2 regions of the Lentibacillus cibarius genome follow, and region 1 is predicted to be linked to the other one. Evidence: predicted binding sites of a transcription regulator. Region 1 holds the regulator's gene; the other holds the start of a gene.
The links. Region 1 encodes CtsR, which represses protease genes until heat stress. Its sites were predicted from a motif close to ATGGTCAATAAAGGTCAAACA; they were not measured.
Positions count from the first base shown of each region.

Region 2: a site for CtsR is predicted at 4,545-4,565, ahead of clpP (ATP-dependent Clp endopeptidase proteolytic subunit ClpP). Genes of this name have one in related genera too.

Region 1 is NZ_VCIA01000001.1:2,015,782-2,028,063, reverse strand. It holds gene gltX (glutamate--tRNA ligase) at 1-1,051, opposite strand, end outside; gene FFL34_RS09665 (PIN/TRAM domain-containing protein) at 1,159-2,256, opposite strand; gene radA (DNA repair protein RadA) at 2,432-3,805, opposite strand; gene clpC (ATP-dependent protease ATP-binding subunit ClpC) at 4,181-6,610, opposite strand; gene FFL34_RS09650 (protein arginine kinase) at 6,629-7,693, opposite strand; gene FFL34_RS09645 (UvrB/UvrC motif-containing protein) at 7,690-8,217, opposite strand; gene FFL34_RS09640 (CtsR family transcriptional regulator) at 8,234-8,701, opposite strand; gene FFL34_RS09635 (MgtC/SapB family protein) at 9,098-9,796, opposite strand; rRNA gene rrf (5S ribosomal RNA) at 9,974-10,089, opposite strand; rRNA gene FFL34_RS09625 (23S ribosomal RNA) at 10,221-12,282, opposite strand, start outside.
Region 2 is NZ_VCIA01000001.1:734,518-746,799, reverse strand. It holds gene FFL34_RS03780 (NUDIX hydrolase) at 1-454, shown strand, start outside; gene rapZ (RNase adapter RapZ) at 469-1,353, shown strand; gene FFL34_RS03770 (gluconeogenesis factor YvcK family protein) at 1,355-2,317, shown strand; gene whiA (DNA-binding protein WhiA) at 2,351-3,301, shown strand; gene FFL34_RS03760 (HPr family phosphocarrier protein) at 3,478-3,738, shown strand; gene clpP (ATP-dependent Clp endopeptidase proteolytic subunit ClpP) at 3,891-4,484, opposite strand; tRNA gene FFL34_RS03750 (tRNA-Arg) at 4,866-4,939, opposite strand; gene FFL34_RS03745 (DUF47 domain-containing protein) at 5,318-5,935, shown strand; gene FFL34_RS03740 (inorganic phosphate transporter) at 5,955-6,959, shown strand; tRNA gene FFL34_RS03735 (tRNA-Ala) at 7,066-7,138, opposite strand; tRNA gene FFL34_RS03730 (tRNA-Pro) at 7,182-7,258, opposite strand; tRNA gene FFL34_RS03725 (tRNA-Gly) at 7,265-7,336, opposite strand; gene menA (1,4-dihydroxy-2-naphthoate octaprenyltransferase) at 7,615-8,520, opposite strand; gene FFL34_RS03715 (V-type ATP synthase subunit I domain-containing protein) at 8,537-9,034, opposite strand; gene rpoN (RNA polymerase factor sigma-54) at 9,197-10,468, shown strand; gene FFL34_RS03705 (glutaredoxin family protein) at 10,482-10,730, shown strand; gene FFL34_RS03700 (sugar-binding transcriptional regulator) at 10,857-11,891, shown strand; gene gap (type I glyceraldehyde-3-phosphate dehydrogenase) at 11,928-12,282, shown strand, end outside.

The sequences.
Region 1 (12,282 bases):
ATTTACCGGCTTCTATCAAATGTGGCATGGCTAGACCAATAACCCTGTCAAGGTCAGCTAATTTTATATATTCGTTATTCATCCATTTCAATTTATGGCGGTCGAATATAGCCGCGGATGTAGACAACCGGTCAGGGTCAAATATCTCAATCAATTTTTCTTTGCTAAAGATTTCTTCTTCACCGACCGGGGACCAGCCAAGTAGCGTAATGAAGTTAAACAGTGCTTCAGGCAGGTACCCCGAGTTATGGTACTGCTCGATAAACTGCATGATATGTTCATCACGCTTACTTAGTTTTTTACGTTCCTCATTCAAGATGAGTGTCATATGGCCAAATCTTGGCGGTTGCCAGCCAAACGCTTCATAGACCATCATTTGTTTCGGGGTGTTGGAAATGTGCTCCTCACCGCGCAGGACATCCGTAATCGCCATCAAGTGATCATCAATAGCAACAGCAAAGTTATAGGTTGGTGCACCATTTTTCTTCACAATAACCCAATCACCAAAGTCACTCGATTCAAACGTGATATTGCCCCGGACAATGTCACGAAACGTATACGTTTGGTTAGCCGGGACACGCATGCGAATACTTGGCTTACGTCCTTCACTTTCAAACCGTTCTATCTGCTCTTGCGTCAGATTGCGATGGGCACCGGAATATTTCGGGACTTGTCCTTTCGCGCGCTGTTCTTCCCGTTCTTTCTCTAATTCCTCTTCGGTCATGTAGCATTTATAAGCTAAACCTTTTTCCAGCAATTCATCGACATATTTCTGATAAATGTCCAGCCGCTCCATTTGGCGGTATGGACCATAATCACCGCCGACATCCGCGCCTTCATCCCAGTCGATGCCAAGCCATTGCAAATATTTCATTTGGCTTTCTTCACCGCCAGCAACATTTCGTTTAGCATCCGTATCTTCAATTCGAATAATAAATTCCCCATCAAAATGTCTGGCATATAAATAATTAAACAATGCCGTACGAGCGTTACCAATGTGTAGATTACCCGTCGGACTTGGTGCATAGCGTACACGAACCTGATTTGTCATGGTGAAACTCCTTTCTTTATATACAAACTACCTCGGCCGTTAAAACGTAACAAAAAGTGATAACTTTCTTCGTTATCACTTTTTCTTCTCCCTATGTTATACCGTTTTTATTGTGCTTTTTCAAGTAATTTCGGTTTAGCAAAGATCATTCGACCGGCAGATGTCTGCAGAACGCTTGTAATTAGCACTTCTACTTTCTTTCCAATATAGTCGTGACCTTCTTCTACAACAATCATTGTACCGTCATCCAAATACGCAACACCCTGATTGTGTTCCTTACCATCCTTAATCACTTGTACATTTAATTCCTCACCCGGTAAAACAACTGGTTTGACGGCATTTGCCAGGTCATTAATATTTAAGACTGGTACCCCTTGCAAATCACAGACTTTATTTAAATTAAAGTCATTTGTCACAACAATTCCGTCCATTACTTTAGCCAATTTGATCAGTTTGCTGTCAACCTCTGGAATATCATCAAAATCACCTTCATAGATTTCTACGTTAACCGGCAACTCTTTCTGTATCCGGTTCAGAACATCAAGGCCCCGGCGCCCGCGATTTCGTTTGAGCACATCGGATGAATCCGCAATATGCTGCAATTCACCAAGCACAAATTGCGGAATAACAATCGTACCTTCCAAAAAATTCGTCTGGCAGATATCCGCAATACGCCCGTCAATAATAACACTTGTATCAAGAATTTTGGATTTCGGCTGTTTTCGCTCGGAAGCCACTTCTTCTGTAGGCTGCTTCTTTTCCCGTTCTTTCCGGTTGAAGTTAAGCAGGTTCATTAATTCATCACGCCTTCTAAATCCAACCTGAAAACCAAAATACCCTAGTAAAATTGTAATAAAGAGCGGCAAAACCTGTGATACGAGATAAATGTCAATATCCGTCAACGGAATATTAGCCAAATAAGCAATGACTAAACCGCCAATCAGCCCAAGACTACCAAACAACAAGTCACCGACCGGAATCTTAATCAATGCTTCCTCAATCCATCTTAAAAAGCCAACAATATAGTCCGTGACAAAATAGGAAAGGCCGAATAATATAATTGCACCTAAAACCATGCCTAAATAACGAGATTCTGCCCAGCTCACATCAGTAAATTCCAGCAAATTGACAATATCCGGGATGTACAAAAATCCAATGGTACCTCCACTAATAATAAAAAATAAATGAACGATTTTATTTAGCACCACTGTCACCTCCTATTGTCTATTATTACCCATTTTCCATAAAATAACCGCTATAAGTTCGGATAAAATATATATTCTCAGATAAATCCTAGCATAATCGTGAAAACAAGTCAATTTTTAAACGTATTATTTTAACACTTAATAGGTTGAATGTCAATCAATTGTATCCCGCTATTCAATCCATCAAACCCTCTTCTAATGCCTCTTTGACAGTACTTACCCCAATTGCCTTAATAGATAAAGGAGGGGTCCATCCTTCCAGGTTTTTCTTAGGACAGAAGACACGCTCAAACCCAAGTTTAGCCGCCTCCTGAACGCGCTGCTCGATTCGAGAGACATGCCTTATTTCACCGGTCAGTCCAACTTCTCCAATGAAAATATCTTCCGGCCTTGTCGGCTTATTCCGGAAACTGGATGCAATACTGACAGCCACTGCAAGGTCAATGGCGGGCTCATCAAGTTTCACACCTCCGGCAACCTTAATATATGCATCCTGATTTTGCAGTAAAAGACCGACACGCTTTTCCAAAACCGCCATCAAAAGTGGAACACGATTCGTATCAAACCCAGTTGCCATCCGTCTTGGATTACCAAAACTAGTTGGAGAAATGAGGGCCTGGATCTCAACAAGAACAGGTCTGGTTCCTTCCATAGACGCCACGACGGTAGAACCAGCCGCACCTTGAGGTCGTTCTTCCAGGAAAATTTCAGAAGGATTCATAACTTCTCGCAGGCCTTCTTCCTTCATCTCAAAAATACCCATTTCATGTGTGCTTCCAAAGCGATTTTTAACACTGCGCAATATTCGATAGGTGTGATGCCGTTCACCTTCAAAATAAAGAACTGCATCGACCATATGCTCCAGCATCCGTGGTCCGGCGATTGCCCCTTCCTTCGTGACATGCCCGACAATAAAAATAGGAATGCCGTGTGATTTAGCCGTCTTCATTAATTCGTTCGTGCTTTCACGTACCTGAGAAACACTGCCAGGTGCACTTGTTACTTCTTCTCGGTAAACTGTTTGAATTGAATCAATCACAACAAAAGCGGGCTTGATTTGTTCAATTTGACTGACAATATCAAATAAATTAGTTTCGGATAATACGTAAAGTAAATCGGATGTGACGTCAAGACGGTCGGCACGTAGTTTCGTCTGTCGCATAGATTCCTCGCCTGAAATATAAAGGACGGGTAACTGCTTGTCTGCGAGCTGGGATGACACTTGCAGCAATAATGTTGACTTGCCTATACCGGGATCCCCACCAATAAGTACCAATGATCCAGGCACAACTCCACCGCCAAGTACCCGGTTGAATTCACGCATCGATGTTGTGATACGCGGTTCTTTTTTTGTTTCAACGGATGTAATGCTCTCTGGCTTACTAGCTGGCTTTGCGCCCCCACCCATTGTATGTCTTGTATTCACAGAAGATGCTTCCCATTCCTCAACTAGCGTATTCCAGCTCCCGCACCCGGGGCACTTACCCATCCATTTAGCAGATTCATAGCCGCAGTCCTGACATACATATTTCGTTTTACGTTTTGCCAATGTTATCGTTCTCCTTTGCTACATCCCTATTATATACCAAATACACTACATGAAAGTTACAGATTTCTATCAATCACATAAAAAATTACCATATTTGTTCCACACTTCTAAGTATAACATGTTTATGTTCAAGCCGCTCGATGGATCAAAGGCACAAGTGCACTCGCAGGCTAAGACGTGACGTCCTGTCGCAACGACTGCATTAATATATCCTGTGCGTCAAGGCTGACGTGGCTGATTTGGTACGTTGTCCGTAGCAACCTAAGTCTATCTTTCTTAAGCAAAAAAACTGGAAGGTGACGGACCCTCCAGTTTTTTACTAATGGTGATTTGCCTACGTGGATGCTGAAAAACCATGACTATACACTAAAAAGTTTACGACAGAATAGTAAATGCTCCCTTATTATTTAAGCCGATTTTTACCTTTTCGCCTTTTGTGATTGTCTCCTTCAACAATTCTTCCGACAGCATATCTTCAATATTTTTCTGAATGGATCTGCGTAACGGCCGGGCACCATATTCAGGATCGAAGCCTTCGTCGGCAATCTTTTCAACTGCCTTATCCGTTAGTGTAAATTCAATACCTTGTTCTTGCAGTCTGGTTTGCAGTTGTTTGACCATTAACTGCACAATATATTTCATATGCTTTCGTTCTAGCGAATGGAAAACAATCGTCTCATCGATTCGGTTCAAGAATTCTGGCCGGAATGCTTTTTTCAGTTCTTCGGTTACTTTTGATTTCATATTTTTGTAGTCCTGCTCTTCATCATCAAGCGTGAATCCAACATACTTGTTTCGCTTCAGTTCATTAGCACCAACGTTAGATGTCATGATTAGGACAGTATTGCGGAAATCAACGACACGCCCTTTGGCATCTGTCAGCCTTCCATCTTCCAGCACTTGCAGTAGAATGTTGAATACTTCCGGATGGGCCTTTTCCACTTCGTCTAGTAAAACGACCGAATACGGCTTCGTACGGACTTTTTCCGTCAGCTGGCCCCCTTCATCATACCCGACATATCCTGGAGGTGATCCAACAAGCCGGCTGGTCGCATGTTTTTCCATGTACTCGGACATGTCTATGCGAATCATGGCCTCCTCATCAGCAAACATAGACTCAGCAAGTGCTCGTGCTAGTTCCGTTTTCCCTACACCAGTTGGTCCAAGAAAAATGAACGAGCCAATTGGGCGCTTTGGATCCTTCAAACCGGCACGTGCCCTACGGATAGCTTTAGCAACAGCATCAACAGCCTCTTCCTGGCCGATGACCCGATCATGCAGTGTCTTTTCCAAATTCAGAAGGCGCTCACTTTCATCCTTTGTCAGCCGGGAAACAGGCACACCCGTCCAAGTCGAAACAACTTTCGCTATGTCTTCCACTAGCACTTCCGACGACTCCTGTCCTTGCTTTTCTTTCCATTGTGTCTTTGTTTCGTCTAGTTCTTCACGAAGCCGTTGTTCTGAATCACGCAAAGAAGCAGCTTTCTCAAACTCTTGGCTCTGTACGGCAGAATCTTTTTCTTTTCGCACGTCCGCGAGCTTCTGCTCCAACTCTTTTAAATCCGGGGGAATCGCATAGGAACGCAAACGAACTTTAGATCCCGCCTCGTCGATTAAGTCAATGGCTTTGTCAGGCAGAAAACGGTCTGTAATATAACGATCGGACAATGAGGTGGCCGCTTCAATCGCCTCATCAGTGATTGTTACACGGTGGTGTGCTTCATAACGGTCGCGCAACCCTTGTAAAATCTGCTCCGTTTCATCCAATGTTGGCTCGTCGACTTGAATCGGCTGGAACCTGCGTTCGAGTGCTGCATCCTTTTCGATATATTTACGGTATTCATCTAACGTGGTAGCGCCAATGCATTGTAGTTCACCACGAGATAAAGCTGGCTTTAGTATATTGGAAGCGTCAATCGCACCTTCTGCGCCGCCCGCTCCAATCAATGTATGCAATTCGTCAATGAATAATATGATATTGGATGCCTGGCGTATCTCCTCCATTACTTTCTTAAGTCGGTCCTCGAATTCACCACGGTATTTCGTCCCAGCTACGACAGTACCCATGTCAAGGGTCATCACCCGTTTGTCCCGCAGTATCTCTGGTACTTCATTTTGGACGATTTGTTGTGCCAGACCTTCCGCAACGGCCGTTTTACCGACTCCTGGCTCCCCAATTAAGACCGGATTGTTTTTTGTGCGGCGACTAAGAACCTCTATCACCCGCTCAATCTCCTTACTACGGCCGATAACAGGGTCAACATTGCCTTCTTTCGCACTTTCAGTCAAATCACGAGCCAGTGAATCGAGTGTTGGTGTGTTAGCATTTGATGACTGTGCGCCACGACCCTGACGACCAGCTTGCGATTCATTACTTCCCAACAGTTGGAGTACTTGTTGGCGTGCCTTGTTCAGGCTGACACCAAGATTATTCAGCACACGTGCCGCAACACCTTCACCTTCACGTATGAGACCAAGCAAAATATGCTCGGTACCAACATAGGAATGCCCCAGTTTACGTGCTTCATCCTGTGACAACTCGACTACTTTCTTAGCTCTTGGGGTGTAATGAACCGTCTGCATCGGTTGTTTCCCGGAACCGATCAGTTTTTCCACCTCTTCCTGAATTTTGGCGACCTCTAAGCCTAGCGATTCCAATGCTTTAGCTGCAATTCCGTTACCTTCACTGACAAGGCCGAGCAGGATATGTTCGGTTCCTATATTATTATGTCCGAGGCGTACAGCTTCCTCTTGGGAAAGCGCCAGCACCTTTTGCGCTCGTTCTGTAAAACGTCCAAACATCATAGTTATTTCTCCTCCTAACTAATTTTCCAGTTGTATACGTTCACGAATAAGGGATGCTCTTAATACATCACGTTCATTGGGGGCCAGCGACTTTTTAGCATACTGCTGCAGGAATCCCGGCTGTGTCAACACCATTAATTCATTCAATATACTTCTTGAAACATTCTCAATAACACCCAAGTCAATACCAAGTCTTACGTCTGATAAACAGGATGCCGCTTCTTTAGACTCAATAATACGGCTATAAGCCAATATCCCATACGAGCGGTATATCCGGTCTTCGAGACGCTTTGCTGACTGTTCCATTATCCTATTTCTTGCTTTACGCTCCTGCTCAATAAGCTGACCGGCAACACTTTGCAAGTCCTCAACAATATCTTCTTCTGATTTGCCAAGAGTGATCTGGTTTGATATCTGGAAGACATTTCCCTTTGCTTCACTGCCCTCTCCATAAATACCACGTACGACAAGGCCTAGTTGATTGATTGCCGGTATCATCCGATTAATCTGCTGTGTCCACGCTAGTGCAGGCAAGTGCATCATAACGGACGCACGCATCCCTGTTCCGACATTTGTGGGACAACCAGTTAAGTAACCACGCTTTTCATCAAACGCGTAGTTCACCTTTTCTTCCAGCCAATCATCTAATTCAAAGACTTTTTCAAGTGCTTTTGTAAGCTGAAAACCAGGATAATAAAGCTGAAGACGAAGGTGATCTTCCTCATTGACCATAATCGATACTTGTTCATTTTTCGATATCAATACGGCTGATGAATGATCCTGCTCTGCTAGGTGTGGACTAATTAAATGCTTCTCCACAAGCACACGTCTCTCCACTGGCGACAGTTTTTGAATAGGTATAAATGAAAACTCCTGATAATCCTGGAATGACTGATGCTCATATTCCTCCCTGATAAAGGAACTGATGTGCTCCAAATCAGACTCATCAGCCAGGATTGGAAAGGAATATTGGGAAAAGTTTCGTGCTAGTCGAATTCTGCTACTTAAAACAATATCGCTATCAGGTCCATCCTCTCGCATCCATGGGCTGATTGCCTCATTCATAAACTGCTGCAGTGTCATGCCTCGTCACCCCCTATTTCCTTTTCTAGCTCTTTAATTTTATCCCGGACTGTCGCGGCCTCCTCAAACGCTTCATTTTTTATTAACCGCTGCAATTCATCCCTATAGGCATCAACCTGTTTTCTGATACGCATATCCCCACCTTTACGGGCAGGAATTTTTCCATGATGTGTTGTGTTGCCGCTATGTACACGGCGAAAGATTGGATCAAGATAGTCTTCAAATGTCTGATAGCATTGTGAACAGCCAAATTTTCCAACTCGCTTAAACTCTGACAGTGTCATTTCACATTGTGGACATTGCAAATTACTCATCTGTTGTCGTGCCGTATTTTGCTGGTTTTCATTCGTTGAAGTAAATAGTCCTGACAACAAATGGTGTAATGAGTATCCTTCCTCTGGATAAGTCATGTAGCCTTTTTCTTTAGCACATACCTCACATACATACACCTCGGTTTTGTCACCATTAATAACTTGGGTGAAGTGAAGCGTTGCAGGACGTTGGTGACATTCCTGACATTCCATGACTGTTCCCCCCTTATCATTTATTCAAATATTTTAAAGTGGTTAGCATTGAAGTCATAATCCGCGCGCGAATTTCATCACGCAAAGGCAGCTGAAAAGCGAGTGTTTCCCTTTCAATAGCACTTAGCATAATTTTTACCTCACGTTTGGTAACAAGCTCTTCCTCCAGCAATCGCTCCATTACATCAAACGCCGCCTGCTGTGAACAGCTTGGGTTAATCATACCTATAATATCATCAATTAAGTCCGCCCCATCCTGATGCTTAATCCGGATGATACGGATGTAGCCACCACCTCCGCGTTTACTCTCTACTATATATCCTTTTTCCATAGTAAAGCGTGTTTTAATCACATAATTGATTTGTGACGGAACACATTGAAACCGATCAGCAAGCTCGCTGCGTTTTATATCAATCGCATCTTTACCGGCGGTTTCTAGAATCTGCTTTAAGTATTCTTCAATGATGTCCGAGATGTTCCGCATAAACCCTCCTCCTCTTACCATATGAGTGAACTCGTATATTTTTCCTATCATTTATTTAATTTGACTTTGACTATCTTTGACTTTACTTTTATTATACGATATACACACTGAGATGCAAGGGATATCTATTCCTATTATAGACAATTCTGGGTCAGATGAAACATTTGAAGAAACAGCTTAATGTAAACTAATTCAAGCACAGCAGATTATCAATGGTATAAACAAAGGCGCAAATTCCCTTGCAGACTAAGAACGCGACGTCCTGTCGCAACACCTAAGCTAGCACGTCCTGTACGTCGGAGCTGAACGTGGCTTACCTTGCAAGTAAAAGTTATATCGCCAAATTTTATAGATTCTGATCCTTTTAAAAAAACCTGTATGATACAAGGTTTAAATTTATTGCCGTTCAGCAGCACTTTTAACATAATCAAGTTTTGTTATGTCCTCGAAAAGGGAAACACGATCCAACCCCTTATCAGCAACAATTGTTATAAATATGTTGCGAAGATTATCCTCTGTCCGATTGACTTCGACGTGCTTTATAGTCAAATGGTGTGACTCAAAAATTGCTACTACATTGTTGAGTTCCAGTCCGGGCATTGCCGCTATTTCAATGAGGTACGATGATTTTCCTTTCTTAAATAACCGTTCCAAGTTATTTAAAAAAATAAGACTCAAAAGAATAATAAATGTTGTTACTACTGCGGGTGCGTACATACCAGCGCCGGTAACTAACCCTAGACCTGCAACTGTCCAAATTGACGCAGCAGTTGTCAAACCGCGAATTGTCATCCCATTAACAATAATAGTACCGGCACCTAAAAAACCAATACCACTAATGACATAAGAGGGAATACGTGCCGGGTCAAACCGAATATTATCATATGCATCAATTAACGATTCAAACCCATACAAAGAAAGAAGCATCATTAAACATGAGCCCACCCCAACCAAAATATGTGTCCGAAACCCGGCGGAGTGGTTTTTCAATTCCCGTTCAAATCCGATTAATCCAGACAAGACTAAAGCAATTATAATTCTTATCATAATGGTTAAAAAGTGATCCCCGATAAGCTGATCCATATATTCACTCATATGTCTCCCCTCCTCTCACCATTATATTTATCCGTCATTTTAAAATGCAATCTCAGTAAATATTCAATTAGATGGTATCCGATAAAAAAAGTAATCGGTAATTTTGCTCCCAATATTTTTTAATCTAATATAAAGAGGCTGACCCATAATTGTATGGATCAGCCTCCTTATTATTTTGCCTGGCAGCGTCCTACGCTTGCAGGGGCAAGGCCCCAACTACCATCGGCGCTGGAGAGCTTAACTGCTGTGTTCGGCATGGGAACAGGTGTGTCCTCTCCGCCATCGCCACCAGACATGTTGGAATGTTGTTAGTCACTATATTTAAAGACAAGAACTATTATAGCATTTTCTTCGGAAAATGCAAGGGTTTTTTTACATTTACACCCTAAAAACTAAATAAGAGTGTGATTCAACGACCATAGTAGTAGTTAAGTCCTCGATCGATTAGTATCCGTCAGCTCCACGTGTCACCACGCTTCCACCTCGGACCTATCAACCTCATCGTCTCTGAGGGATCTTACTCACTCGAAGTGATGGGAAGTTTCATCTTGAGGGGGGCTTCATGCTTAGATGCTTTCAGCACTTATCCTTACCACACGTAGCTACCCAGCTGTGCTCCTGGCGGAACAACTGGTACACCAGCGGTGTGTCCATCCCGGTCCTCTCGTACTAAGGACAGCTCCTCTCAAACATCCAGCGCCCACGACGGATAGGGACCGAACTGTCTCACGACGTTCTGAACCCAGCTCGCGTACCGCTTTAATGGGCGAACAGCCCAACCCTTGGGACCGACTACAGCCCCAGGATGCGATGAGCCGACATCGAGGTGCCAAACCTCCCCGTCGATGTGAACTCTTGGGGGAGATAAGCCTGTTATCCCCGGGGTAGCTTTTATCCGTTGAGCGATGGCCCTTCCATGCGGAACCACCGGATCACTAAGCCCGACTTTCGTCCCTGCTCGACTTGTAGGTCTCGCAGTCAAGCTCCCTTGTGCCTTTACACGCCATGAATGATTTCCAACCATTCTGAGGGAACCTTTGGGCGCCTCCGTTACTTTTTGGGAGGCGACCGCCCCAGTCAAACTGCCTGCCTGAAACTGTCTCCGGGCCGGATGACGGCCCTGGGTTAGAATGTTCGTACAGCCAGGGTGGTATCCCACGGGTGCCTCCGCGTAAGCTAGCGCTCACGCTTCGACGGCTCCCACCTATCCTGTACAAGCTGTACCAACATTCAATATCAAGGTGCAGTAAAGCTCCACGGGGTCTTTCCGTCCTGTCGCGGGTAATGCGCATCTTCACGCATAGTATAATTTCACCGGGTCTCTCGTTGAGACAGTGCCCAAGTCGTTGCACCTTTCGTGCGGGTCGGAACTTACCCGACAAGGAATTTCGCTACCTTAGGACCGTTATAGTTACGGCCGCCGTTTACTGGGGCTTCGGTTCAACGCTTCGCCCGAAGGCTAACGCATCCCCTTAACCTTCCAGCACCGGGCAGGTGTCAGCCCCTATACTTCGCCTTTCGGCTTCGCAGAGACCTGTGTTTTTGGTAAACAGTCGCTTGGGCCTATTCACTGCGGCTCAGACTCAGCCTGAGCACCCCTTCTCCCTAGGTTACGGGGTCATTTTGCCGAGTTCCTTAACGAGAGTTCTCCCGATCACCTTCGGATATTCTCCGCGCCTACCTGTGTCGGTTTGCGGTACGGGCACCTGTGAACTCACTAGAGGCTTTTCTTGGCAGTGTGGAATCCGGAACTTCGGTCACAATTGACCTCCCCATCACAGCTTGGAATTATTGGACGGATTTGCCTGCCCAACTTCCTCACTGCTTGGACGCACACTTCCAATGGTGCGCTTTCCATATCCTGCTGCGTCCCCCCATCGTTCAAATGCTCACGAGGTGGTACAGGAATATCTGCCTGTTATCCATCGCCTACGCCTTTCGGCCTCGGCTTAGGTCCCGACTAACCCTGAGCGGACGAGCCTTCCTCAGGAATCCTTAGGCATTCGGTGAAAGAGATTCTCACTCTTTTTTCGCTACTCATACCGGCATTCTCACTTCCAGGCGCTCCACCAGTCCTCACGGTCTGACTTCACAGCACCTGGAACGCTCTCCTACCATTGTTCGTAAGAACAATCCGCAGCTTCGGTGATACGTTTAGCCCCGGTACATTTTCGGCGCAGCGTCACTCGACCAGTGAGCTATTACGCACTCTTTAAATGATGGCTGCTTCTAAGCCAACATACTGGTTGTCTGGGCAACGCCACATCCTTTTCCACTTAACGTATACTTAGGGACCTTAGCTGGCGGTCCGGGCTGTTTCCCTTTCGACTATGAACCTTATCACCCATAGTCTGACTCCCAAGGTTTCACGTTGCTGGCATTCGGAGTTTGACTGAATTCGGTAACCCGATAAGGGCCCCTCGTCCAATCAGTGCTCTACCTCCAGAACGTATACCTTGAGGCTAGCCCTAAAGCTATTTCGGAGA
Region 2 (12,282 bases), 1.3 Mb from region 1:
GACAAATTGCATATTAATAGATAATGATAAAGTTTTATTGATTAAAAAACCGCGCCGGGGTTGGTACGCAATCCCAGGCGGTAAGATGGAGCAAGGGGAAACGATTAAAGAATCCGTCGTTCGTGAATTTTGGGAGGAAACAGGTCTGAAACTAATTGATCCTTCACTGACTGGTGCATTCACTTTTATGATCTACAGTAGTGATGAGCTTGTGCAAGAGTGGATGATGTTCACATTTATGTGCAAGGCTTCTGAAGGAGAGTTGGCAAGTTACTGTAAAGAAGGAGAATTGGAGTGGGTGGCGTTGGACGCAATCCACAAATTGCCAATGGCGGAAGGGGACAGAAAGATTTTTGCTCATGTCTTTTCTTCTAACGACATGCTATTCGGTTCGTTTTCGTATACGGAGGATTACGAATTATTGCAAATGCGTTTTGACTCCACAACTTCATGAAGGGGAGAATTAGCATGTGGAATAGTGAACAAGATACCAAACTGGTTATTATTACAGGGATGTCGGGGGCAGGAAAAACGGTAGCTGTTCAAAGCTTTGAGGATTTGGGCTATTACTGTGTTGATAATTTGCCCCCGGCTCTCCTACCCAAGTTTTTAGAGCTAATGAAAGATTCGAGGAATAATATTCATAAAGTCGCCCTTGTCATGGATTTACGAGGAAGGGAATTTTTTGATTCCTTGTTTGGGGCACTGGACGTACTAGGGGAAGAAGACTGGTTAAATGAACACATTCTTTTCTTGGATGCAAAAGATGAGGAACTTGTAACCAGGTATAAGGAAACGAGGCGTTCCCACCCACTGGCCGCAGATGGCCTTCCACTCGAAGGTATTCAAAAGGAGCGCGCCATGCTTGATGAATTACGGGGCAGGGCGCAACGAATTATTGATACGACGACGTTAAAGCCAAAACAATTAAGAGAAAAAATACTAAACGCATACATGGAAGATAAACAGGAAATTTTTTCAGTTAATATGGTGTCGTTTGGTTATAAGTACGGTATACCAATTGATGCTGATTTGGTGTTCGATGTACGGTTTTTGCCAAATCCGCATTATGTACCGCAAATGCAGCCGTTGACAGGATTGGACTCCGAAGTGTCTTCCTATGTATTCAAATGGTCTGACACGCATAAATTTAATGAAAAGGTGCTTGATTTACTCCAGTTTATGCTCCCCCAATATAAGAAAGAAGGCAAGTCCCAGCTTGTCGTCGGGATTGGATGCACTGGCGGGCAGCATCGCTCGGTAGCTATCGCTCAACACTTCGCTAAACAACTTGCAACAAATTATATTACCCATGTCAGTCATCGTGATATTGACAAAAGAAAGGGTTTTTAATATGGGTCGTGGAAATAAACCAAATGTTACGGTGATCGGTGGTGGTACGGGGATGCCCGTCCTGCTACGTGGTCTGAAAAACTTGCCGATCGAGTTAACTGCCCTTGTAACGGTTGCTGATGATGGTGGGAGTACCGGACGTCTGCGGAATGAAATGGCGATACCGGCACCTGGTGACATACGTAATGTTATTGCGGCATTATCTGATGCAGAGCCGATGCTTTTGGATCTGTTTCAGCATAGGTTTAATGCTAGAAACGGACTTTCCGGACATTCGATGGGGAACCTGCTTCTTGCAGCAATGACGTCGATTACGGGCAACTTTTTCACTGGTATTAAAGAAATTTCCCGTGTTTTGAATGTGAAGGGGAATATTTACCCTATTTCGAACCAGAGCTTGTCATTGCATGCCAAAATGGAAGACGATACCGTCGTTTCGGGTGAATCGAATATTCCTTTGGCTAATAAAAAGATCGAGCGTGTTTTTTTAAGTCCGGAGCCAGTTCAGCCGCTTCCGCATGCAGTGGAATCCGTGGAAAATGCAGATTTGGTCGTGATAGCCCCTGGTAGCTTGTATACAAGTATCTTGCCTAATATGATTATACCGCAAATGGACGAAGCCCTCACACGAACAAAGGGTAAGGTCGTCTATGTATGCAATGTAATGACACAGGCAGGGGAAACAACAGCATATACTGCAGCTGACCATATTCAGGCCATTCGTAAACATACCGGAGAGACGTGTATTGATTCGATTGTTGTTCACAATGAACCAATCAGTCCACATATCCGTGATGTCTATGCAGAAGAGAATGCAACCCCTGTTGTTTATGATACCGACCGTCTAATAGATATGGGACTTGAGATCATTGAAGGTGATATTATTAATCCATCAAAAACGACGTTACGTCACGATAAAGAGAAAATAGCAAAACTGCTATATTCCATTATTGATCGGGAATAAGCTGGTGAAGAATGAACAGGGAGGTGTGCGGGATTGTCCTTTGCTTCAGAAATAAAAAAAGAACTAACCGGAATCGAATTGGACACATGTTGCGAATATGCTGAACTTGCAGCACTCATCAGAATGAACGGAGCCCTATCGATGGCTAGAAACATTTATACGCTTGATGTTCAAACGGAAAACGCAGCGATTGCCCGACGTATCTATACATTAATTAAATCGTTATATTCTGTTCCTGTTGAATTGCTCGTTCGAAAGAAAATGAAACTGAAAAAGAATAATGTGTATATTGTCCGCATGAAAGAAGATGTTCAAGAATTGCTTACTGATTTGGGTGTTTTGCAAGGTCCATATACGTTTACTCGGAAAATACCTGATAAGTATCTGGATCGTGACTGCTGCAGAAAATCCTACTTACGGGGGGCTTTTTTAGCAGGTGGATCCATCAATAATCCGGAAACTTCCTCCTATCATTTGGAAATTTTTAATGCTTATCAGGAGCATAATGATGCATTGACGGAGCTTTTGAATGATTTCCAGCTTCGAGCTCGACAGCTTGAACGAAAAAAAGGGTATATAACGTATTTAAAAGAGGCAGAGAAAATTACAGAGTTTTTAAGCATTATTGGCGCACACAATGCTTTATTTAAGTTTGAGGATGTCAGGATTGTCCGTGACATGCGCAATTCAGTAAACCGACTTGTCAATTGTGAAACGGCCAATCTGAACAAAACCATTGGTGCGGCATTCCGTCAAATCGAAAACATCCAATTTATTGAAAATACGGTCGGTCTTGATGTGCTCCCAGAAAAACTTAGGGAAATTGCAGTATTGAGGGTTGAACATCAGGATATCACATTAAAAGAATTAGGAGAACTCATCTCCAACGGGAAAATCTCCAAATCCGGTGTGAATCACCGACTGAAGAAAATTGACGAATTTGCCGAAAAACTAAGGGAAGAAAGAGCGGTTTCAAAGAAGTGAATAATCTAGGGGAATGTGCTATAATAGCTTTAAACTTAGATGAAGATAAGTGGCATGTCATTCACATGATTTTAATTGCATACATGGGTACACCTGTGCAGGCAGTTGAAGTGTGAAACTTGCTGCTATTTTTTATAGAATTGAAAACCATTGCAGTCAGAGGGAGGATGTAACTATTGGTTGAGAAATCAGTCAAGGTTGAGCTTGCTTCCGGTTTGCAGGCGCGGCCCGCAGCCCAATTTGTTCAGGAGGCAAACACATACACCGCACATTTATTTCTCGAAAAAGATGGGAAACGGGTGAATGCAAAAAGTATCATGGGATTGATGAGCTTAGCAATTACTACTGGGGAAACAATCAAACTTATTGCAGAAGGCGCAGATGAAGAAACAGCATTGCATAATTTAATTACCTTTGTTTCAAAAACAACCGTATGATAAACGGGAAGTCACTTCAGATTGCTAAAAAATTGGATGTAAATTGATAGAATGAAAGGGCTGTATGAAAGTGTATGCAGCCCTTTCAAGTACACAAAAAATCCGGCACCCACTTATAAAACGCAGCGAATGCCGAATTCTCTATAATAGTATTAGTTTTTATCGGATTGCCGCTTCAATACTTTGTCAATTAGTCCATATTCCTTGGACTCTTCAGCGGACATGAAGTTGTCGCGATCTGTATCCCGTTCAACTACTTCTATTGGTTGACCAGTGCGTTCGGACAGAATTTTGTTCAGTTTTTCGCGCATTTCAATAATACGGCGCGCATGGATTTCAATGTCAGATGCTTGACCTTGTGTTCCGCCCAATGGTTGGTGAATCATCACTTCACTGTTTGGTAGTGCATAACGTTTACCTTTTTCACCAGCTGCAAGTAGAAATGCCCCCATTGATGCCGCCATACCAGTGCAGATTGTTGACACATCGGATTTGATGAATTGCATTGTGTCATAAATTGCCATGCCGGCAGTTATAGAGCCACCTGGTGAGTTAATGTAAAGAGAGATGTCCTTATCCGGATCTTCCGCTTCCAAAAAGAGTAGCTGTGCAACGATTGTGTTAGCCACATTATCGTCAATTCCGCTACCAAGCATGATTATACGGTCTTTTAAAAGGCGTGAGTAAATATCATATGCACGTTCCCCACGGTTTGTCTGTTCAATAACTGTTGGTATCAGATTCATGTGTTCTTCCTCCTTATATAGCTAATTCATCCATATATCGGATAATTTAATCATAACTAATAGGTCAAAAAAGGTCAAATGAAAAGTAGCCTATCCTCCCTAAAAAATTCTTTAATCATCATTCCCTATAATTGGGAAAATAAACCTTTTACTAGGGAAGTCTGTATTTATTTATGTATAACTTCAAAGAATAAAAATTATGAACGATATTATAAAACAAACATAAACACTATGTATTGACTGATGTTCACCACCAATAATTCCACTGGCATGAGTCAAACACACCAGCTAGATAAGAAGGAGAATTCTTCATCCTTTATTTACACAAAAAAAGACAAGGAACTCGCATCAGGTGCATCGCTTGTCTTGTCTTCATTATAGCGCGCCCGGGAGGACTTGAACCCCCGACCCCTGGTACCGGAAACCAGTGCTCTATCCAGCTGAGCTACGAGCGCATTCGATTAATAATCTTTGCAAACACAATTGATATTATAACGCCTAAATCACTTTTTAACAAGTACTTTGTTTTAATTTCTGCTGATAAACTATTATTTGTAAAGTTGTTATTCTTCGTAAACCTGAACACACTTATTACAAATAAGCTGTTCAAACGGTGTTCTCGGAACGTTAATTGGCGAGGCGAAGTTGAAGAAGTATTGCGCAATATGTTCTTATTTCACCAGTTAGTTAACGGGTAAGCTGTAGACTTTTAGCTAAGTTAAGTAGTAGGTAGTATTAAAGGATGCAATATGAATGGGAAAAGCGTATAATAATTTGCGTAGAAGTCGAGTTATATGTTTGCTTAAATCTTATTTGGGGGGTCGCACATGGGTATTTTTAATAAAAAGCCGGACAAGATTACAGCATATTTAGTGGACTTTGCTAAACATCTTAGTGAAGCGACAGACTATTTTCTTACATTTAAGGTGAAGGATGATAATACACTGCAGGAATTCGCGTTGACGATGAAACAGTATGAGACGGAAGCAGATGAAAAAGTGCATGGCATCCTTCAGCATCTGAACCATGTGTTCATCACGCCGATTGAACGTGAAGACATTATGCAGTTGACGATGAACCTTGACGATTTGATTGATGGGATGGAAGAATTCACGGCATTAATGGATATTCATCAAATTTATTCGTCCGATAAATATATTGATCAGTTTACCGATTATATTCAAAAATGTTCCAAAGAAATTTCGTTGGCTCTTGAATTGTTTGCGGATAGTAACTTAAAAGACATGGAAAAGCATGCGATTCAAATAAAGGATTATGAAAGCAAGTGCGACGATTTATATCGCAATTCCATGAAGGGGTTATTTCAAAATGAAGCGAACCCGATAAAGGTAATCCAGTACAAGGAAATTTATGAAACATTGGAACAAATTGCGGATGATTACGAGGACGTTGCTAATATTATGCAAAGTATCATCATGAAGAACGCGTGATAAGGGGCATCATACGGTTATGAATAGTTTACTTTTCGTTGTTGTTTTTATTGTTATATTTGCACTTATATTTGATTTTATCAATGGATTTCATGATACGGCTAACGCTATCGCAACGTCTGTATCAACTAAAGCCCTTACCCCGAGGCGTGCTATTATATTGGCGGCGGTCATGAATTTTCTTGGTGCACTGACATTCACAGGTGTAGCACAAACGATTACGAGCGGCATAGCGAATCCATTTGACCTGCAAAATGGGACAACCATGATTCTTGCTGCGTTAATTTCAGCTATTACCTGGAATTTGATTACGTGGCTATTTGGGATTCCGAGTAGTTCGTCGCACGCTATTATTGGTGCGATTGCTGGAGCTGTTATTGCCTCGGAAGGTTTTAGTGCCGTGCAGTACGGTGGTTTTATTTCCATTATTGAGGGGCTGATTTTTTCCCCGGTGATCGCATTTGTCGTTGGCTACATTCTTTATTCGATTATTAAGGTTGTATTTAAAAATCGAAATCTAGCCAAAACCAATAAACAATTCCGCCGTATTCAGATGGTCACTGCAGCTGTTCAATCGTACGCTCATGGCACCAATGATGCACAGAAGTCCATGGGGATTATTACGATGGCGCTCATTGTCGGTGGGGTGCATACGACGACAGAGGTGCCGTTTTGGGTACAGTTGAGTTGTGCGACTGCCATGGCATTGGGAACATCGATAGGCGGCTGGCGTATCATCAAAACGGTTGGCAGCAAAATTATGAAAATCCGTCCGGTAAACGGTGTGGCTGCTGATTTGACCGGTGCCGCTACGATCTTTGGTGCGACTCTCATTCACTTGCCGGTCAGTACAACACACGTCATTTCCACTGCGATCATGGGGGTGGGAACTTCTCATCGCATAAAAGGCGTTAATTGGGGCATTGCGCAACGTATGGTCGTTACGTGGGTCATCACACTGCCGATGACTGCTCTGCTCGGAGCCCTCGTGCTGTTTATATTGCAGTTATTTCCTTTCTTTTAGGCGCCGAACAGGTTCATGAATCTGTCCTCTGTGTCCGTCTTTGAATTAGGAAACAGAAAAAAGGAAAGCGGAGCGACATGTTGTCACTCCACTTTCCTTTTTGTGATGGAGCCTAGCGGGATCGAACCGCTGACCTCCTGCGTGCAAAGCAGGCGCTCTCCCAGCTGAGCTAAGGCCCCGTTTATATAATTAGTATAAATGTTATGCACTCATGTATTGGAATGGTCGGGAAGACAGGATTTGAACCTGCGACCTCCACGTCCCGAACGTGGCACTCTACCAAACTAAGCTACTTCCCGTACTAGAGCGGAAAACGGGACTCGAACCCGCGACTCCCACCTTGGGAAGGTGGTGTTCTACCACTGAACTACTTCCGCATTGGTTAGCTCGTTAGCTGGAAAAATTAATAGAAGCGAGAGCCTAGTTTTTTATAACGACAATATTTATTGTACGACTGATAACTAATAATGTCAATATCTTTAGTTAAAAAAGTAGTCTTTTGAAACACGTGAAAAGCATTAATTCCAGATGGGACAGGGAAGAGGCCCGCTATCCCTGCCGTTTCGTAATTGGTTTATCTGGAAACATTGACTAAATATAATTCCGGATGTGATTGTTGCAATAATACCAAATTGTATATATTAAGATTATTGACTTATAACCATACACCGATTGCGAATAATAGTCCAAATGCCCAATGGTGCCATGCTGCCCATTTCATACCTGCTAACTCCTCTGCGCGTTTGGCTTTTTTCCGAAAAGACCAGCGAAGTCGGAAGGCCAATGGTAAAGCTAATAAAACAAGTGTAGCCGACCATGGAACAACATTGCTAACTACTAATCCTATAACAGTGATATAGCTAAGCGTAAGCAAGGCAGTCAGCAAATTTACAGCCTTAAAGCGTCCGAGTGTTGTTGCTAGTGTATGACGGAAGGTGTGATCTTTCTCTATGTCTCGTATATTGTTAGTCAAAATCATTGAAGCGATGATCAATGCAAACGGTAGGGAGATAGCAAGGATATCCAGTCTTAATGCGTTCCCTTGAACAACATAACTCAATATTGTAACAATCGGTCCGAGAAATGTGAACGCTACCGTCTCTCCTAACCCAATGGAACACAATGGACGTGGACCAGCCGAGTAAAGATATCCGAAAATAATACTAGCAATGCCGACTGGAATAATCCAAATGCTACTTTGATAGGCAAGCCAGGCTCCAATGAGCACTGCAGCACTAATCATTAAAATGGCGGTGTATAGAACGGCAGCATGTGGTGGGCCGCTCGCACTAGATTGGTCAGTCGTCCATTTTGCCTTGTCCTGTCCATGCTGAAAATCGTAGTAATCATTAAAAAGGTTTGTCGCGGATTGAATCAATAAAGAAGCAATGAGCATGGCTAAAAATACAGAAAATCGGATCGATTCATGCATAGCAGCTATTCCGGTACCGACAAGAATCGGGGTGATTGTTCCCGTCAGTGTCATCGGTCGAAACAGTTGCAACCATGATGCACGGTAATAATATATTTCTTGTTTACGATTGATAGCAGAAGATAACATTTGTATCAGCCTCCTTTTATAGTAAAACCATCAACACAATAAGCACGATAAAACCAACACCTTCAACGGACTCGGTAATGGCAACTTTGGAAAGTGCCTTGTATAAAGTCTTTTTATCCCCGCGGTCCGCTTGTTCCCATAAAGTAACATTCGATAGCACGCTTATCGCCTGTCTGAATCCGATGAACATACCCCAAAGCAGTGTCAAACTGCCGGTAGTAAATGCTGCTATCCATATATTTCCGTAGCTTGTTTGCCATATGTTATTCCAGGTTTCAATTGGACCAAATATCGTTCCAAGCAATAATCCGGTGACAATTACCCCAATTCCTGCTGCTGTTAATAATTTGTGCGACCATTGCATGAGCGCAAGTAGTAATTGGCGTTGCTGTACAAAGGCCATTTTCCTGACAGCTGGGAAGACCCCCCATCCTATAAAAAATACGCCGCCAACCCAAGTGATTGCTAGCAGGATATGGATGAACAATGTCAACTGTCGCAATTCCCAAATCATAAGCGTTCACCAACTTTGGTTTGTTTACTGTCATTGTATCTCCAACTAACTTAATACGATGTGATATATGTCACAAAATGAAGCCAGGGATATGGATGGAACGTGCGTTTTTGTCGATCTTATGGCAAACTAAAAGTATTCAGTATGGATGGAGGGCTTATCATGCGGCCGAAAATGGCTCAGGAGCAGAAGCTGCAGCTCAAAATGAACCAGTCGCTTATCCAATCTATTCAGCTGCTTCAATGTACAGGAGTAGAAGTTGTCGATTACATTCAAGAGATTGCCAAAGAAAATCCCTTGATTGAAGATGTAAACTATGATTATGAGTTCAACAACTTTAAACAGGCGGTTGGGGATAAACAAGCAATTGGAGAAATCAATCAGGCAGAGGAGTCCATGTATGATCGGTTGAAAAGTCAACTTTATACGATAGAGCTGCCGGAACCGTTACGGCCGGTAGTTATATTTGGTATTGACTCACTGGATGAAAACGGGTATTTAGATATTACCATGGAATCATGGGCTAAGCAGTGTGAAATACGTCTAGATCAAGCGGAACAGGCGTTACAATGGGTCCAATCATTGGAGCCTGCAGGTATTGGTGCAAGGTCGCTCAAGGAATGTATTCTGCTTCAGCTTGATAAATCAGTATCATTTCTAGAAGAACTGCTAGAAAATCACCTAGAATGGCTGGCTGAGGAAAATATTTCGGCAATTAGTGATTATTTTCATTTGACAGAAGATGAAGCTGCGGTGAATGTGGAGAGAATTAAGTCCTGTCATCCAAAACCGGGGCGGCTCTTATCAGAGAAGAAAACAGAATATATTATCCCGGAAGCTTACATCTATGAGGAGGACGGTAACTGGAAGATATCGTTCTACAAGTGGTATTCACCCGAGATTGAAATTAATGAAGCATATAAGCATTTTCAACCGGATGATCAAGCGGCAACAACTTTCCTAAAAGAGAAATATCGCCAAGTTAATTGGTTGCAGCAAGTGTTGCGATATAGGGGTAATACCCTTGAACGTGTTATTGAAAAGATTGTCAAGAAGCAACAACTATACTTTTCTCATGGTGCGTTTATGTTGCAGCCACTGACGTTAAATGAATTAGCAACTGATTTGGATATGCACATTTCAACAGTCAGTCGAGCGATAGCTAATAAATATATCCAGACGAAACGCGGGATTATTCCATTGAAATTTTTCCTGCAGCCGGGTGTCAAGCAAAGTAATGGGCAACAGATCACATCGTTTGTCATTAAACAATTAATTGCCGAATTGATAGAAAATGAAGATAAGCGAAAACCGTTGTCAGACCAGGTGATCAAAAGCCGGCTGAAGCAGGAATTTGGAATAAATGTTGCGCGGCGAACGGTCGTCAAATATCGTGAACAGCTCGGAATAGCGGCATCAACGAAACGAAAATAAAGGAGACTCGACAATGGAACACATTCTTTTTTACACTAAACAAAACTGTCCATTATGTGATCATGCACGAGCATTGCTTGATTTATTACGTCATGACTATTCCTTTCGAATAGAAGAGCGAGATATTTATGAAAAGGATGAGTGGCTGGAAGAATATCAGTTGCTTATACCGACAGTGAAAATCGGCGATGCAGAACTGCATTGTGAGGAAATCAGTTATGAGGCGTTGAAACGGGCATTGAAGAATAAAACGGAAATGTGATTTAAAATGTTTGTATAAACAGGTGTGTGTGGTATAATAATAATAGAGAAGAAATTCTCTCTTTTTTTGGACTATGTGGGACGATAAATGATGTACCGGGACCAAAACTGACCAGCTAAGGGGGCTATTATGCAATTAATTAATCTCCAAAAAAAATTATACCCCGACTTGCTGGATGTTATGCAGCAGCGCTATGTAATTCTGCAGAACATTGAATTCCTCCAGCCAATCGGGAGAAGGGCGCTGGCCGATAATACTGACCTTACTGAACGGCATATCCGTGGTGAAGTCAATATTCTTTCTAAGCAAGGTCTGATTGGGATGACGTCCAAAGGTATGCAATTGACAGAAGAGGGAAAGTTAGTGATAGATCAATTAGCAACCTTTATGCATGAGGCAATGGGATTAAGTGTTTTAGAAAAGCAGCTAAAGGATAAAGTACAAATAAGGAATGTTATTATTGTTCCCGGTAATAGTGATGAACATCATTGGGTAAAACAAGAAATGGGTAAAGCATGTGCTTCCTACTTACAGGAGCATATGACTTCAAATCAAACCATTGCAGTTACAGGTGGGACAACGATTGCTGCGGTTGCCGATATGATAGGGGCGATCACGAATGAAACGAATTGCTTGTTTGTCCCTGCCAGAGGTGGTATCGGGGAAAAGGAAGAAAATCAGGCAAATACAATTGCTGCCAAAATGGCAAGACAGTCAAATGGTACCTATCGATTATTATATGTCCCCGATCCTTTAAGTGAAAATTCGTATCAGACCATGATTAAAGAACCAGCTGTTATTGAAGTACTTAAACTTATTAAAGATGCTGACGTTGTTTTACACGGAATAGGTGATGCAATCACGATGGCCAAGCGCCGCAAGACTTCGGAGGAAGTAATCCGGAAACTTGAAGAAGAAAAGGCAGTCAGTGAAGCATTCGGTTACTATTTCAATGGTTCCGGTGGGATTGTTCATAAGGTACGGACAATTGGTATTCATCTGGATGATTTGTCCGAAAATAGGAAAATGGTAGTTACGGTGGCTGGTGGAAAATCAAAGGCACAAGCAATTACTTCTTATTTTAAACAAGGAAGAAGTGACTTGCTCATAACAGACGAAGCGGCTGCTGAAGCGATTTTAAGGGATAATTCATCCCTTTAAATAAAAAGATTCACTAACATATAGGAGGAATTATTTATGGCAATTAAAATGGGTATTAACGGGTTTGGACGTATTGGTCGCAATGTGTTTCGCCAGGCTTTGAAAAATGATGAGGTGGAAGTAGTTGCCGTCAATGATTTGACGGATGCCAATATGCTTGCACATTTGCTGCAGTATGATTCCGTGCATGGTACGCTGGACGAGGAAGTTACCGTTAATGGTGAAAATATTGTTGTTGGTGGAAAAGAAATCAAAGTGCTTTCCGAACGCGATCCTGCCGACCTTGGTTGGGGAAATCTTGGTGTAGATATAGTGGTTGAATCGACTGGTCGTTTCACACAACGTGATGACGCGAAAAAACACCTTGATGCAGGTGCGAAGAAAGTTGTCA